Regions from separate parts of the Kocuria sp. APC 4018 genome, predicted to be linked through region 2. Evidence: predicted binding sites of a transcription regulator. Region 2 holds the regulator's gene; the other holds the start of a gene.

Region 1 (6,683 bases), on a different contig from region 2:
GTTGCCCTGCGAGTTCGTGGCCGGGCCGTAGGAGGCGTCGTCGATGTCCGTGCCGGGGATCTCCACCGGGCCCAGGATGTACTTGGCGTTGCCCTGGGGATCGCACGCCACGGTGGCCTTGTCCTGCGGCTGGGTCTCCCGCTCCTTCTGCGGCTGGGGTGCGCTGCAGTCGAGGGCCTCGTACTGGGCGAACAGCTCGGGGGTGATCCAGCGGGGGTCCGAGGAATTCTCGGGGGCCGACTTGGCCTTGGGCACGTCCTTGGGGTCCGTGCGCTGCTCCTTGGGGGTGGCCTCCCCCGGGCCCGTGACGATGACCGGCCGGAACGCCATCTGCGCCGAGGTCTGGATGAGCTCACGGGTCTCCGCGGACGGCGTGCCCGGCAGGGACACCACGATGTTGTTGCCGGACTGGGTGGTGATCTCCGCCTCGGAGACACCCGCGCCGTCCACGCGCTGGCGGATGATCTCCACCGCCTGGTCCAGCTGCTCCTGGGTGATCTCCTGCCCCGCCTGCTCCCCCTGCAGGGACGGCGTGAGCACCATCTGCGTGCCGCCCTCGAGGTCGAGGGCGAGCTTGGGGGCCCAGCCGGTGCGGTCGGTCGTGACGCCGTACACCAGCAGCCCGGCCAGCAGGGCGATGACCGCCACCAGGGCCACGAGGGACCCGCGGGCCCTGGCCGCCGCCGCGGCGGCCCCGGTGCGGGGCTTCCTGGTCCGGGGTGACGACGTGGACTTCCGGGCGGAGCCGGAGTCCTCGGCGGAGCCCTTGCGCCGCCGCCGGGATGACGTCGAGGCCTTCGGAGACTCCGAGGTCTCCGAGCTCTTCTTCTGTGCTGCCATTGCCGTCCTTCGAGGAGACCGTGACCGGACGCGCACGCCGGCCACCACATGAGAAACGGGCCGAGGTCCTCGGCCCGTCTCTCATCGGGGGGATGTCAGATGGTGGGGTTGCCGTGCTCGCCGCGGCCGCGGGGGTCGGTCCCGTTCCCGGGCTCGGTGCGGTCCACGCCGTCAACCGTGGGAGCGGAGCCGCCTGTGACGTCACCGTGGGAGGAGGTGCCGCGGGTCGGGTCGTCGTGCATCGGGGCGTCGTGCTCGGCCGCGGTGCCGTGGGTGGAAACGGCGTCCTGCTCGGCGTGTGCGGCGGTGGAGCCGTCGGCGGGGAGCTGGGCGGCGTGGTGCTCTGCGGAGTCCGTCTCCGGGGTCTCGTCCACCACGGTGGTCACGGTCTGCGAGTGGACGGTCACGAGCTGGCCCGGGGCAATCTCCAGGACGGCCTTGTTGTTCTCGCGGTCCATCTCGTGCAGGGTGCCGAACAGCCCGAAGCTCGTCATCACCTGTGTGCCGGGGCCCATGCTGGCCTGCTTGGTCTTCATCTCGGCCTGGGCCTTCTTCTGTCGCCGCATGGGCAGCCACAGCAGCAGCACCATGGCCAGGAGCATGACGGGAAGGAACCAGGCACTCCCGCCGCCGGTGGCTGCCTGCTGGGTCTCTGCGAGGATGGTCACGGAGAATCCGATCTGTCGAGGGATGAGGGACTCGGGTGCACGGACCCCGGGACACACCGGTGCCGATACGGGCCCACACACGAATTCCTCCCAGCTTAGGGGATGGATCTGGTCACCCGCTGGATGCATCTCCCGGTGACGGGTCTGCGGCGAGCGCGGACCTCAGGGAGGGATCCTTGAACGCGGCGTGCTCGGGAACCTCCAGGTCCAGGTGCTCCCACGCCGCGGCCATGGCGATCCTGCCCCGGGGCGTGCGGCCGAGCAGGCCCTCACGGACCAGGAAGGGTTCGGCGACCGTCTCCACGGTCTCGGTCTCCTCCCCCACCGCAATGGCCAGCGTGGACAGGCCCACCGGGCCGCCGTTGAACTTGCCCACCAGCGCTGAGAGCACGTTGCGGTCCAGCCGGTCCAGCCCGCGGGCGTCCACCTCGTACATGTCCAGCGCGGCCCCGGCGGCGCGGGCGTCGATGCGCTCCACACCGTGCACGAGTGCCCAGTCCCGCACGCGGCGCAGCAGCCGGTTGGCGATGCGGGGGGTGCCGCGCGAGCGCGAAGCCACTTCCGTGAAGGCCTCGGAGGTCATGGTGAGGTCCAGCAGCCCCGCGGAGCGGCGCAGCACGAGCTCGAGCTCCGGGACCGAGTAGAACTCCAGGTGCCCGGTGAAACCGAAGCGGTCCCGCAGCGGTCCGGGCAGCAGACCGGCACGGGTGGTGGCGCCCACCAGCGTGAAGGGTGGCAGGTCCAGGGGAATGGAGGTGGCGCCGGCGCCCTTGCCCACCACGATGTCCACGCGGAAGTCCTCCATGGCCATGTAGAGCATCTCCTCCGCCGGGCGGGACATCCGGTGGATCTCGTCCAGGAAGAGCACCTCCCCGTGGGTCAGGGAGGAGAGGATGGCCGCGAGGTCCCCCGCGTGCTGGATGGCGGGGCCCGAGGAGATCCGCAACGGGACCTCCAGCTCCTCCGCGATGATCATCGCCAGGGTGGTCTTGCCCAGACCCGGCGGACCGGAGAGCAGCACGTGGTCCGCGGTGCGCCCGCGCAGCTTGGACGCCTCGAGCACCAGCGAGAGCTGCGCGCGCACACGCTTCTGCCCCACGAAGTCGTCCAGCGTGCCCGGCCGCAGCGACGCCTCCAGCTGCTGGTCGTCGTAGTCCCCCTCGGCGCCCACGAGGCGCTGCCGCCCCGCGGCCCCGCGCTCCTCCACAGCCATGCTCAGCGCCTCCCGGTGGGCGCGTGCGTGGTGCCCTTGGAGGTACCGAGCCAGGACAGGACGGCGCGCAGGATCTCGGCCAAGTTGCCGGAGTCACCGAGCTCGGGCTGGGTCTGCAGGGCGTCCTCGATGCCGCGGACGGCGTCCTTCTCGTTCCACCCCAAGCCCGTGAGGGCATCGACCACCTGGTCCCGCCACACCGGCATCTGCGGCTGGGAAGCCTGTTGCACGGGAGGTTCGGGGAGCACGAGCTTGTCCGCGAGCTCCAGCACGATCCGCCGCGCGGACTTCGGCCCGATGCCCGGCACGGCCGTGAACGCCTTGTCGTCCCCGGCCGCGATGGCCCGGCGGGCGTCGTCGGGCCCGAGCACGGAGACGGCGGCGAGCGCGGTGCGCGGCCCCACGCCGGAGACTCCCAGCATGACCGAGAAGATCTCCTTCTCGTCCGCCTGGGCGAAGCCGAACAGCAGCGGGGCCTCGTCCTTTCGGGCGATGTAGGCGGTGTGCAGCCGCGTGGTGGCTCCCACCCGCAGACCGGACAGGGTGTGCGGGCTCGCGTGGACCTCGATGCCGAAGCCCGAGACCTCCACCACGGCCAGGGTGGCGCCCACGAAGGCCACCTCACCGGTCACCGAGGCAATCACGACTGCTCCCCTCTCCCGGCCGGGGCCGGGCTCGTGCGCCCACCGGTTCCGGGGGCTGGGTGGTGCGGGGGCGGCTGCCCCGGCGCTCGGGCGCGGCAAGTGCCGCGTCGGATTCGAACACGTGTGCGAACGGTTCTGGGCCACTGTACCAACGGGGGCGCCACGGCGGGGGGACAGTGCAACGGGGCGTGGACCACCGCCACCCGTGGGGCACCGTGGCAGGCGAGAACGGTGCAGCCGGCGGCGGTCCCGCTCGACCGCGGATAGGCCGATGGAGTCTGCCGCGCGCCCCTCTCAGCCGCGTTTGCCCCGTGCGGGGCTGCCGCCGCGGGCCCCCGGAGCACGCGAGGCCGACTCCGCCCGGCGCCACGCCTGCTGGGCCGGTGTCAGCGCGGTGGTACCGGTGGTGCCGGTGGACCGTGACGGACGGGACCCGGAGTGGGTGGAGGTGGCCGCCACCGCGTTCATCCCTGCCACCCCGCCGCGCCAGCCGTGGCACACGGCCAGCGCGAGCGCGTCCGCGGCGTCGGCCGGGCGGGGCGGGGCGTCCAGTTTCAGGATGCGCACGACCATCCGGTTCACGGACTCCTTGTCCGCGGAGCCGTCCCCGGTGACCGCGGCCTTGACCTCGGAGGGGGTGTGCCACGCGACCGGGATGCCGCGCCGGGCCGCCGCCGCGATGACCACGCCGGTGGCCTGGGCGGTGCCCACGACCGTGGGCGCGTTGTTCTGCGCGAACACGCGCTCCACCGCCACCACGTCCGGGCGGAAGCGCTCCATGAGCTCGTCCGCGGCCTCCATGATGGTCAGCACACGGTGCTCGAGCGCCTCGTGGGCGCGCGAGCCGCTCACCTGCACGTGCACGAACGTGCCCGTGCGCTGGGCGGACATGTCCACCACGGCGAAGCCGCACCGGGTGAGACCGGGGTCCACCGCGAGCACGCGCTGGGAGCCTGCCGCCTGCGGACGGGCCACGGGCCTACTCGTCGTCCTCGAGCTGGGCCATCACGTCCGCGGGGATGTTCGCGTTGGAGTAGACGTTCTGCACGTCGTCCAGTTCCTCGACCGCGTCCGCGAGCTTGAGGAACTTCCGGGCGCCCTCCGCGTCCAGGTCCACGCTCATGGTGGCCCGGAACTGGGGGTCGTCGTTGTTGTACTCCAGACCGGCCTCGTCCAGCGCCGCGCGGATCGCGGGCAGGTCCGTGGCCTCGCTGACCACCTCGAACACGTCCGACTCGTCCAGGACCTCGTCCGCGCCGGCGTCGAGCACGGCCATCAGGACGTCGTCCTCGGTGAGGCCGTCCGTCTTGGCCACCTCCACCACGCCCTTGCGCTCGAAGAGGTACGCCACCGAGCCGGAGTCCGCCATGGTGCCGCCGTGACGGGTCACGGCCACGCGCACCTCGGAGGCCGCGCGGTTCTTGTTGTCCGTCAGGCATTCGATGTACAGCGCGGTGCCCTGCGGGCCGCGGGCCTCGTAGAGGATCTCGGTGTAGTCGATCGTCTCGCCGGTCAGGCCCGCTCCGCGCTTGATCGCACGGTCGATGTTGTCGTTCGGCACGGAGTTCTTCTTGGCCTTGGACACCGCGAGCTCGAGCGCCGGGTTGCCGGAGGTGTCCGCGCCGCCCATGCGCGCCGCGACCTCGATGCCCTTGATGTACTTGGCGAACGCCTTGGCGCGCTTGGCGTCGATCGCCGCCTTCTTGTGCTTGGTCGTGGCCCACTTGGAGTGACCTGACATGGATGACCTCCTCGAAAGAGTGCGTCCGGCCGTGCTCGGGCCGGACGCGGTGGTGGATTGACTGCCATGATACCGAGCGCGCCCCGTGCCCTGTCACACCGGGGCACGCCCCAGCACCGCCCAGAGGGCCCTGCGGTGCCGCAGGTGCTCGCCGAGCCGCCGGTGCGGGGACACGGTTCGCCGCGGCGACAGGCTCGGTCGACGACGCCGCGCGCTCGCCCCGTGAGGGCCGCGGGCGGCCGACGCCGCGACTCTGGTGGCCGCGGTTCGGCAGGCCGCCGCGGCACGCAGGATGACGACGCCGCATGCCCGCCCCCTGCCGAACGGCCGGGGCCCGCCGGGCGAGCCACGGCAGGTACGGCCGCGAGCGGCGTCGTCGTCCCCCGATCCGTCAGCGGGGCCGGGAGGCCGCGACCTCGCGGGCGCGCTCCGCCAGCGTGTCGTCCGGGCCGACCTCCGGCAGGGACTCCCCGCGCAGGGCGAGGGCCTGGGCGAGCAGGAAGTCCGCCACGCGCGGGTTCTTGGGCAGCAGGGAGCCGTGCAGGTAGCTGCCGAGCACGTTGTGGGTGCGGGCTCCCTCCGTGCCGTCCTCGCCGTTGTTGCCGGCGCCCGAGACGACCGTGGCCAGGGGCTCCTGCCCCGCGCCCAGACGGGTGAGCCCGGAATGGTTCTCGTAGCCCACGATCCGGCCCAGCTCCGGGGACTCGGTGACGATGTTGCCGATCAGCCGCTCGGTGCCGGCCACGGTCTCCAGGTCGAAGATCCCGATCCCGGACAGGGTCTCCCCCGCCCCGGTGCGGAAGCTGCGGCCGAAGAGCTGGTAGAGCCCGCAGATCGCGAGCATGGGCACGCCGCGTTCCACGGCCTCGTGCAGCCGGGGCGCCACGGCCGCGAGGTCCTCGGCCACGCGGAACTGCCCCGAGTCCTGGCCACCGCCGCCCACGAAGAGGTCGGCGTGCTCGGGCCACGGATCACCCGGGTCGTAGTCCACGATCTCGGTGTCCAGACCGTAGCGCTCGGCGCGGCGCTTGAGGGTCAGGGTGTTGCCCCAGTCGCCGTAGATGTTCATGTCCCGGGGGTAGAGCTGCACGATGCGCAGCGGCCCGGAGGTGTTCTCAGCCACGGTGTTCTCCTAGATGGCGGCCACGTGCGTCATGCCGCCCAGGATCTTGCGCAGGGACAGCATGGCCGTGTAGGTGCAGAAGATGCGCATGGGACGGTCCCCGGACTGTGCGATGAACTGCTTCAACGCGTCCTCCAGGTCCGGTTCCACCCCGCCCACGCGCACGAGGTCGTAGTCCAGCCGCAGGGCCATGTCCCACGCGCGCACTCCGGAGACGAGGTCCACCCCGCCCTCCCGGAGGCTGTCGAAGTCCACGTCCCACAGCCAGGAGACGTCCCGGCCGTCCGCGTACTGGTCGTTGATCGCGATCATGGTCGCGTAGTCCTGCGCGGACGCGGATGCCAGCGACAGCCGGAACCCCGCGGGGTTCTTCACCAGCAGCAGCTGCAGGGGCTTGCCGTCCACCGCGATGGTCTCGCCGCGCCCGAAGGCGGGCGTCACGTTGCCGAGCTCG
Region 2 (6,683 bases):
GCGCGAGGCCCGCGGTCTCGCGGCCGTGCTCCACGCCGCGGTCGAACATCACCTGCAGACCCACGCAGATCCCCAGCACGGGGCGGCCGCCACTCACGCGCCGGTCGATGAGCCGGGGGGCGTCCACCAACCGCAGCCCCTCCATCACCGCTTCGAACGCGCCCACGCCCGGCACCACGAGCCCGTCCGCGTCCAGGACGTCGCGCGGGTCCGCGCTGAGTCGCACGCGCGCGCCCGCGGCCTCCAGCGCGCGGACCGCCGAGCGCACGTTCCCCGCGCCGTAGTCCAGCACGACGACGCTCGGCGCGTCCTGCGCGTCCGTCACCTCGGCGCTCACAGGGCGCCCTTGGTGGACGGGATGGTGCCGGCCATCCGCGGATCCAGCTCCACGGCCTCGCGCAGTGCACGGGCCAGCGCCTTGAACTGTGCCTCCACGATGTGGTGGGGGTCCCTCCCGCGCACCACGTCCATGTGCAGGCACAGCTGCGCGTGGTGGGCCAGGGACTCCAGCACGTGACGGGTCATGGACCCCGTGAAGTGGCCACCGATCAGGTGGTACTGCTGTCCCTCGGGCTCTCCGGTGTGCACCACGTAGGGGCGGCCGGAGACGTCCACCACCGCCGAGGCGAGGGCCTCGTCCAGGGGAACAGTGGCCTGCCCGAACCTGCGGATCCCGCGCTTGTCCCCGAGCGCCTCCCGCAATGCCTCGCCCAGCACGATGGCCGTGTCCTCGACCGTGTGGTGGACGTCGATGTGGGTGTCCCCGTGCGCCGTGACGTCCAGGTCGATGAGCGAGTGCCTCGACAGGGCGGTGAGCATGTGGTCGTAGAACGGCACGCTCGTGTCGATGCGGGAGGTGCCCGTGCCGTCCAGGTCCAGGCTCACCCGCACCGTGGACTCGCTCGTGACGCGTTCCACCGTGGCGGTGCGCTGCTTCTCGGTCGCACTCATGTCTGGCACTGACTCCTCGTGGTTCGATCCGCCCGCGCGCGGCCGGTCCGGCAATGGCGGGACGCGTGGTGCGCGCGGGTCGTTCCAGTCTAGGCGGGACCGCAGTTGCTCCGCGCCCTGGCCGACGCGCCGCCCGCAGCCAGCCCCCGGCCTCCGGCCTCCGGTGAACGTGGGTCCGTCGTGACTCAGCGCGCGGACAGGTACCCCGCCACAGCGTCCAGGAACGCGGACGTCTCGGGCTCCGTGCCGGCGGTGACCCGCAGGTGCCCGGGAATCCCCACGTCCCGCACGAGCACCCCGTCGTCCAGGAGGGCCTGCCACATCGCGTGCGCGTCTCCGCCGCAGTCGAAGAACACGAAGTTCGAGTCCGACGCCGATGGCGCGAGCCCCAGACGGGTGAGTTCCCGCACGATCCGATCACGCTGGGTCTTGATGTCCTCCACGGTGGCCAGCAGCGCACCGTGGTGCTCGAGTGCCGCCAGCGCGGTGGCCTGGGTGACGGAGGACAGGTGGTAGGGCAACCGGACGAGCCGCATGGCATCCGCGATCTCCGGCGCCGCCGCGAAGTAGCCGAGGCGGGCTCCAGCCAGGGCGAAGGCCTTGCTCATGGTCCGGGACACGATGAGCCGGGGGCGGTCCTCGAGCAGGGTCAGCGCGGACGGTGTTCCCTCGCGGGCGAACTCGGCGTAGGCCTCGTCCACCACCACGACCGTGCGGTGCGTCTCTCCGGCGCGGTACACGGCATCGACCACGTCGAGCTCGAGAGCGGTCCCCGTGGGATTGTTGGGCGAGCACAGGAACACCACGCTGGGCGCGTGCTCGGCCACCTGCCGGGCCGCGGCGTCCGCCGTGAGGGAGAAGTCGGCGTCCCGCTCCCCCGCGATGAACCGTGTGCCCGTTCCCAGTGCGAGCAACGGATACATGGAGTACGTGGGAACGAAGCTGAGGAGAGAACGCCCCGGTCCCCCGAAGGCCTGGAGGATCTGCTGCAGCACCTCGTTGGAGCCGTTGCCCGCCCAGATGTTCCGCTCGTCGAGGCCGTGCCCCAGGTAGGAGGCCAGGGCCTTCCGCAGGGCGGTGAAGTCCCGGTCCGGGTACCTGTTCAGCGCCCCGGCCACGAGGTGCACACGATCCGTGATCGCGTCCACGACGGCGTCGGGAACGGGGTGGGTGTTCTCGTTGGTGTTCAGCGCGACCTCCACCTGCAGCTGCGGAGCCCCGTACGGGGACATCCCCTGCAGGTCGTCACGCATCGGGAGGGAGGCCAGAGGATCTGCGGCGGAATTCACCGGTTCATCCTATCGGGCCCGCAGGGGCCGCAGAGTCAGCAGGGCCTACCGGGCCGGAACTTCGAGGACCTGGCCGGCCGAGAGCTGGGACGAGCTGAGGCCGTTGAGCTCCGCGATGTCGTCCATGACCTCCCGCGGGTCGCGGTCGGGGTCGGCGGCCACCGCGATCTCCCACAGACTCTGCCGGGCCTGCACCGTGACGCTCTGGGTCACGGGCTCACCCACGGGGTCCGTGGAGGCGTTGACGGTGGGCGGCAGCAGGAACACCGCGGCCACCACGAGCAGCGCTGCGGCTCCGGTGACCACGGGCAGTCCGATCAGCAGCAGTCTGCCGCGGCGGGTCAAGCGCATGATCCCCGGTCCGAGATCGTGCCCTGCCCCGCCGGCGGCGTCCAGCTGACGGGCGACACCGGCTCGGATGCTGGACCGGCCGCGTACCCCGGTGGCCCGGCGAACGGGCCTCGGCATGATGAGAGCGGTCATGGCAACCTCCTGGTGTTCCGGTCGATGCCGCCCACCGGGCGGCGGTGTTCGAACCGCGGTAGCGGGTAGAACACATCTTCGAATGTCTGGTGACAGTTCTAGCACGGATGTACGAACGGTGTCGAGGTCCGTTTCGAACACATATTTGAATGCGCAGGTCACCCGGGTTAAGCTGGCCCCACACATGTGACAGTCGACCCCACGTCTCCGACACGCATAAGCGGTCCGCGGCCCGGCCCCCGGGCACGCCCTGTGCGGCACGGCGAAAGGACCCCGCTCGTGAGCACCACTTCCCCCGCTCAGCAGACACCTGGCCGACCCGTTCGAACACTCTCGGACCGTCAGGCGAGGATCCTGGGCGCCGTGCAGCGCTCGATCGCCACGCGGGGGTACCCTCCGTCCATGCGGGAGATCGGGGACATCGTGGGGCTCGCGTCCCTGTCGAGCGTCACGCACCAGCTCGGTCAGCTGGAGAAGTGGGGGTACCTCCGCCGTGACCCCCGACGCCCCCGGGCCATGGAGGTGCTGCGACCGCTCAGCCAGCAGGAGCTGGACCACCACCTGGGCACGGAGGATCCCCAGGAGGGTGGAGCCTCCGGCGGTGCCACGGTCTCGCCCCTCACGCCCACCCTGGGCTCGGTACCCGCCGCGGACGAGGACGACGCCATGGTGCCCGTCCCCCTGGTGGGCCGCATTGCCGCGGGCGGCCCCATCACCGCCGAGCAGTCCGTCGAGGAGGTCTACTCGCTGCCGCGGCAGTTCGTGGGCCACGGCCAGCTGTTCATGCTCAAGGTCGCCGGGGACTCGATGATCGACGCCGCCATCTGCGACGGCGACTGGGTGGTCGTGCGCCAGCAGAACTCCGCGGAGAACGGGGACGTCGTGGCCGCCCTGCTGGACGATGAGGCCACGGTGAAGACCTTCCGGCAGCGCGACGGCCACACCTGGCTCCTGCCGCAGAACACCCGCTACGAACCCATCCTGGGCGACCACGCCACCGTAATGGGCAAGGTCGTCTCCGTTCTGCGCTCCCTGTAACCGCGGCGCGGGGCCCTCACCTCACTGCCGGCCCAGCCGCTGCAGCGCCCCCAGCACGGTGGACTTGTCCGTGGTGGGCCACAGCGGGGGCAGCGACCGGGCAAGGAAGGACCCGTAGCGGGCCGTCGCAAGGCGGGAGTCCAGAACCGCCACCACACCCTTGTCCCCGCTCGCACGGATCAGCCGTCCCGCGCCCTGGGCAAGCCGAACAGCCGCGTGCGAGGCGGACACCGTCATGAAGCCGTTGCCCCCGGCGCGCTCGGCGGCACGGGTGCGGGCGGTGCCCAGCGGATCGTCGGGGCGGGGGAACGGGATCCTGTCGATCACCACCAGCCGGCAGGACTGTCCCGGGACGTCCACCCCCTGCCACAGGCTCATGGTGCCGAACAGACTGGCCGCGGGATCGTCCGTGAACTCCTTGACGAGTGAGGGCAACGAGGCGTCCCCCTGGCACAGGATGGGCAGCTCGGTCCGCTCCCGCAACGCCTCTGCGGCGTCCTCCGCCGCGCGCCGTGAGGAGAACAGCCCGAGCGCTCCGCCTCCGGACGCCTCCAGCAGCTCGAGCAGCTCGCCCAGCTGCTCCTCCGAGACGCCCCTCCCGGGCTTGGGAAGGTGCTTGGCCACGTAGAGGATCCCCTGGCGGCGGTAGTCGAAGGGGCTTCCCACGTCCACGCCCCGCCAGAGCGGCGCCCCCGGGCCCTGCAGGCCGAGGGACCCTGCGACCGACGAGAAGCACGACCCCACGGCCAGTGTCGCGGAGGTGAGCACCACCGTGCGGCCGTCGAAGAGGCCCTCGCGCAGGGGCCCCGCCACGCTCAGGGGCGCAATGTTGAGCGTGGCAGGCTCTCCCGCCGAGGTGCCCACGTACCCCTCCGTGGGGCTCCACCGGCCCACGCGCGAAACCCACAGGACGTCGTGCGCGGTGTCCGCCCCGAGCATGCGCTCGGAGGTGTCCAGAAGCTCCGAGAGCCGCGAGCGCGCGGCGTGCCGTCCGGCGTCCTCTCCCTTGGACTCGCCCTTGGTGTCGCTGAGTCCCGTGCGGGCGGCGTCCTGGATCCCCCGCACCGCGTAGACCTGCTCCTCGGTGAATCCCCGGGGCAGCAGACCTGAGTCCTCGTCGTCGAACGCCTTGTCGAAGGCCTGCGCGGCTCGTTCCAGCGCATCGCTGGAGGCCGCCGTGTGCTTGCGGACGGCGGTGCTCGCCGCGCGCACTGCCGCCGCTGACAACGATGCCGTGACCGCGCCGGTGACCCGGTCGCGCAGCTCGTGCGCCTCGTCCACGATGACGACGTCGTGCTCCGGGAGCACCGCGAGACCCTCGAAGGCGTTGATCGCGAGGAGAGCGTGGTTGGTGATGACGATGTCCGCCTCACCCGCCTGAGCGCGGGCACGTTCCGCGAAGCACTGCTCCACGAGCGGGCACTTGCGGCCCAGGCACTCCTTGGCCGTCACGGAAACCTGGCGCCACGCGGCGTCCGAGACCCCCGGCTGGATGTCGTCCCGGTCCCCGCTCTCGGTGGTCTCGACCCACTCGCGCAGGCGGAGAACCTGCTGCGCCAGCCCTCCGAGAGGGCGGTCCGTTCCCACGCCGCCGGAGCCTCCGACCGGAGCGCTGAACAGAGCGGCGTCATCGTCCTCGGGGTACCCGCCCTCCACCTTGTGCAGGCACGCGTAGTTGGAGCGCCCCTTGAGCAGGGCCACGTCCGGGCGGTCGTCGAGCTCGTCCTCCAGCGCGTCGAGCAGGCGCGGCACGTCGCGGCCGGTGATCTGCGACTGCAGAGCCAGGGTGGCCGTGGCCACCACCACCGGCTTGTCCGAGGTCCTGGCGTGGACCAGCGCGGGAACCAGATAGGCGAGCGACTTGCCCGTGCCCGTGCCCGCCTGCACCAGCAGGTGGCGGCGTGTCTGCAGGGCCTCGGCCACCTTGGCCGCCATGAAGCGCTGACCGTCCCGCCGCTGCCCCCCGAGGGCGGTGACGGCGGCGTCGAGCAGCTCGAGGGCGTCCGCGCCACCGGGGAGGGACTCCGGGCGGACCTCCGAGACGTCCTTGCCGGTCTCGTCGATGAACGGTGCGCTCATGCGCCCTGCGAGTCCTGCGCCTGCTCCCGCCCCTGGGCCTCGTCCCCGGCAGGGGTGTGGGGGGCACTGAGGTAGCGCTCGAGGTCGTCCACCAGGTCTTCGCGCACCCGCACGTGCAGGCGTGTGCCCTCGGGGGTGTGCTCGGTGCTGAGGATCTCCGCGTCCTGGGCGTGGAGCCGTGACACCACTTCCCCGTGGGTGTACGGGACCAGGAGGTCCAGCTCGTGGTCGGGCCGTGGGATGGCACCGGAGATCAGCCGCTGCAGCTCCTCGATGCCCTCTCCCGTGCGCGCCGAGACCGCCACGGAGGGACTCTCGTGGTTGCGCAGCCGGGCGAGCACCACGGGATCCGCGATGTCCGCCTTGTTCAGGGCCACGATCTCGGGGATGTCGTTGGCCCCCACGTCCGTGAGAACGTCCCGCACGGCCTTGAGCTGACCCTCCGGATCCGGGTGGGAGGCGTCGACCACGTGCACGATGACGTCCGCGTCCGCGACCTCCTCGAGCGTGGAGCGGAACGCCTCGACGAGCTGCGTGGGAAGGGACCGCACGAAGCCCACGGTGTCCGCCAGGGTGTAGCCGATGCCGTCCGGGGTCTGCGCCTTGCGCACCGTGGGGTCCAGGGTGGCGAACAGGGCGTTCTCCACGAGCACACCGGCGTCCGTGAGCCGGTTCAGCAGGGAGGACTTCCCGGCGTTGGTATAGCCCGCGATCGCCACGGAGGGCACCGAGTTGCGCTTGCGGTTCAGCCGCTTGGTCTCCCGGGCGGGCTTCATGGCCGCGATCTCCCGGCGCAGCTTGGCCATCCGCTGACGGATGCGACGGCGGTCCAGCTCGATCTTG

The links. Region 2 encodes LexA, which represses DNA repair genes until DNA is damaged. Its sites were predicted from a motif close to TCGAACANNTGTTCGA; they were not measured.
Region 1: the regulator LexA is predicted to act here: its motif matches at 3,479-3,494, upstream of ruvA (Holliday junction branch migration protein RuvA).

Annotation. Positions count from the first base shown of each region.
Region 1 is NZ_JASDCY010000007.1:7,261-13,943, forward strand. Features, by position in the region: gene secD (protein translocase subunit SecD) at 1-840, opposite strand, end outside; gene QL985_RS02335 (preprotein translocase subunit YajC) at 936-1,508, opposite strand; gene ruvB (Holliday junction branch migration DNA helicase RuvB) at 1,621-2,721, opposite strand; gene ruvA (Holliday junction branch migration protein RuvA) at 2,724-3,365, opposite strand; gene ruvC (crossover junction endodeoxyribonuclease RuvC) at 3,660-4,340, opposite strand; gene QL985_RS02355 (YebC/PmpR family DNA-binding transcriptional regulator) at 4,345-5,106, opposite strand; gene QL985_RS02360 (glutamine amidotransferase) at 5,498-6,229, opposite strand; gene QL985_RS02365 (Mur ligase family protein) at 6,239-6,683, opposite strand, start outside.
Region 2 is NZ_JASDCY010000020.1:31,630-38,312, reverse strand. Features, by position in the region: gene hisH (imidazole glycerol phosphate synthase subunit HisH) at 1-268, opposite strand, end outside; gene hisB (imidazoleglycerol-phosphate dehydratase HisB) at 334-951, opposite strand; gene QL985_RS05625 (histidinol-phosphate transaminase) at 1,137-2,240, opposite strand; gene QL985_RS05620 (LysM peptidoglycan-binding domain-containing protein) at 2,286-2,723, opposite strand; gene lexA (transcriptional repressor LexA) at 3,003-3,761, shown strand; gene QL985_RS05610 (ATP-dependent DNA helicase) at 3,783-5,840, opposite strand; gene hflX (GTPase HflX) at 5,837-6,683, opposite strand, start outside.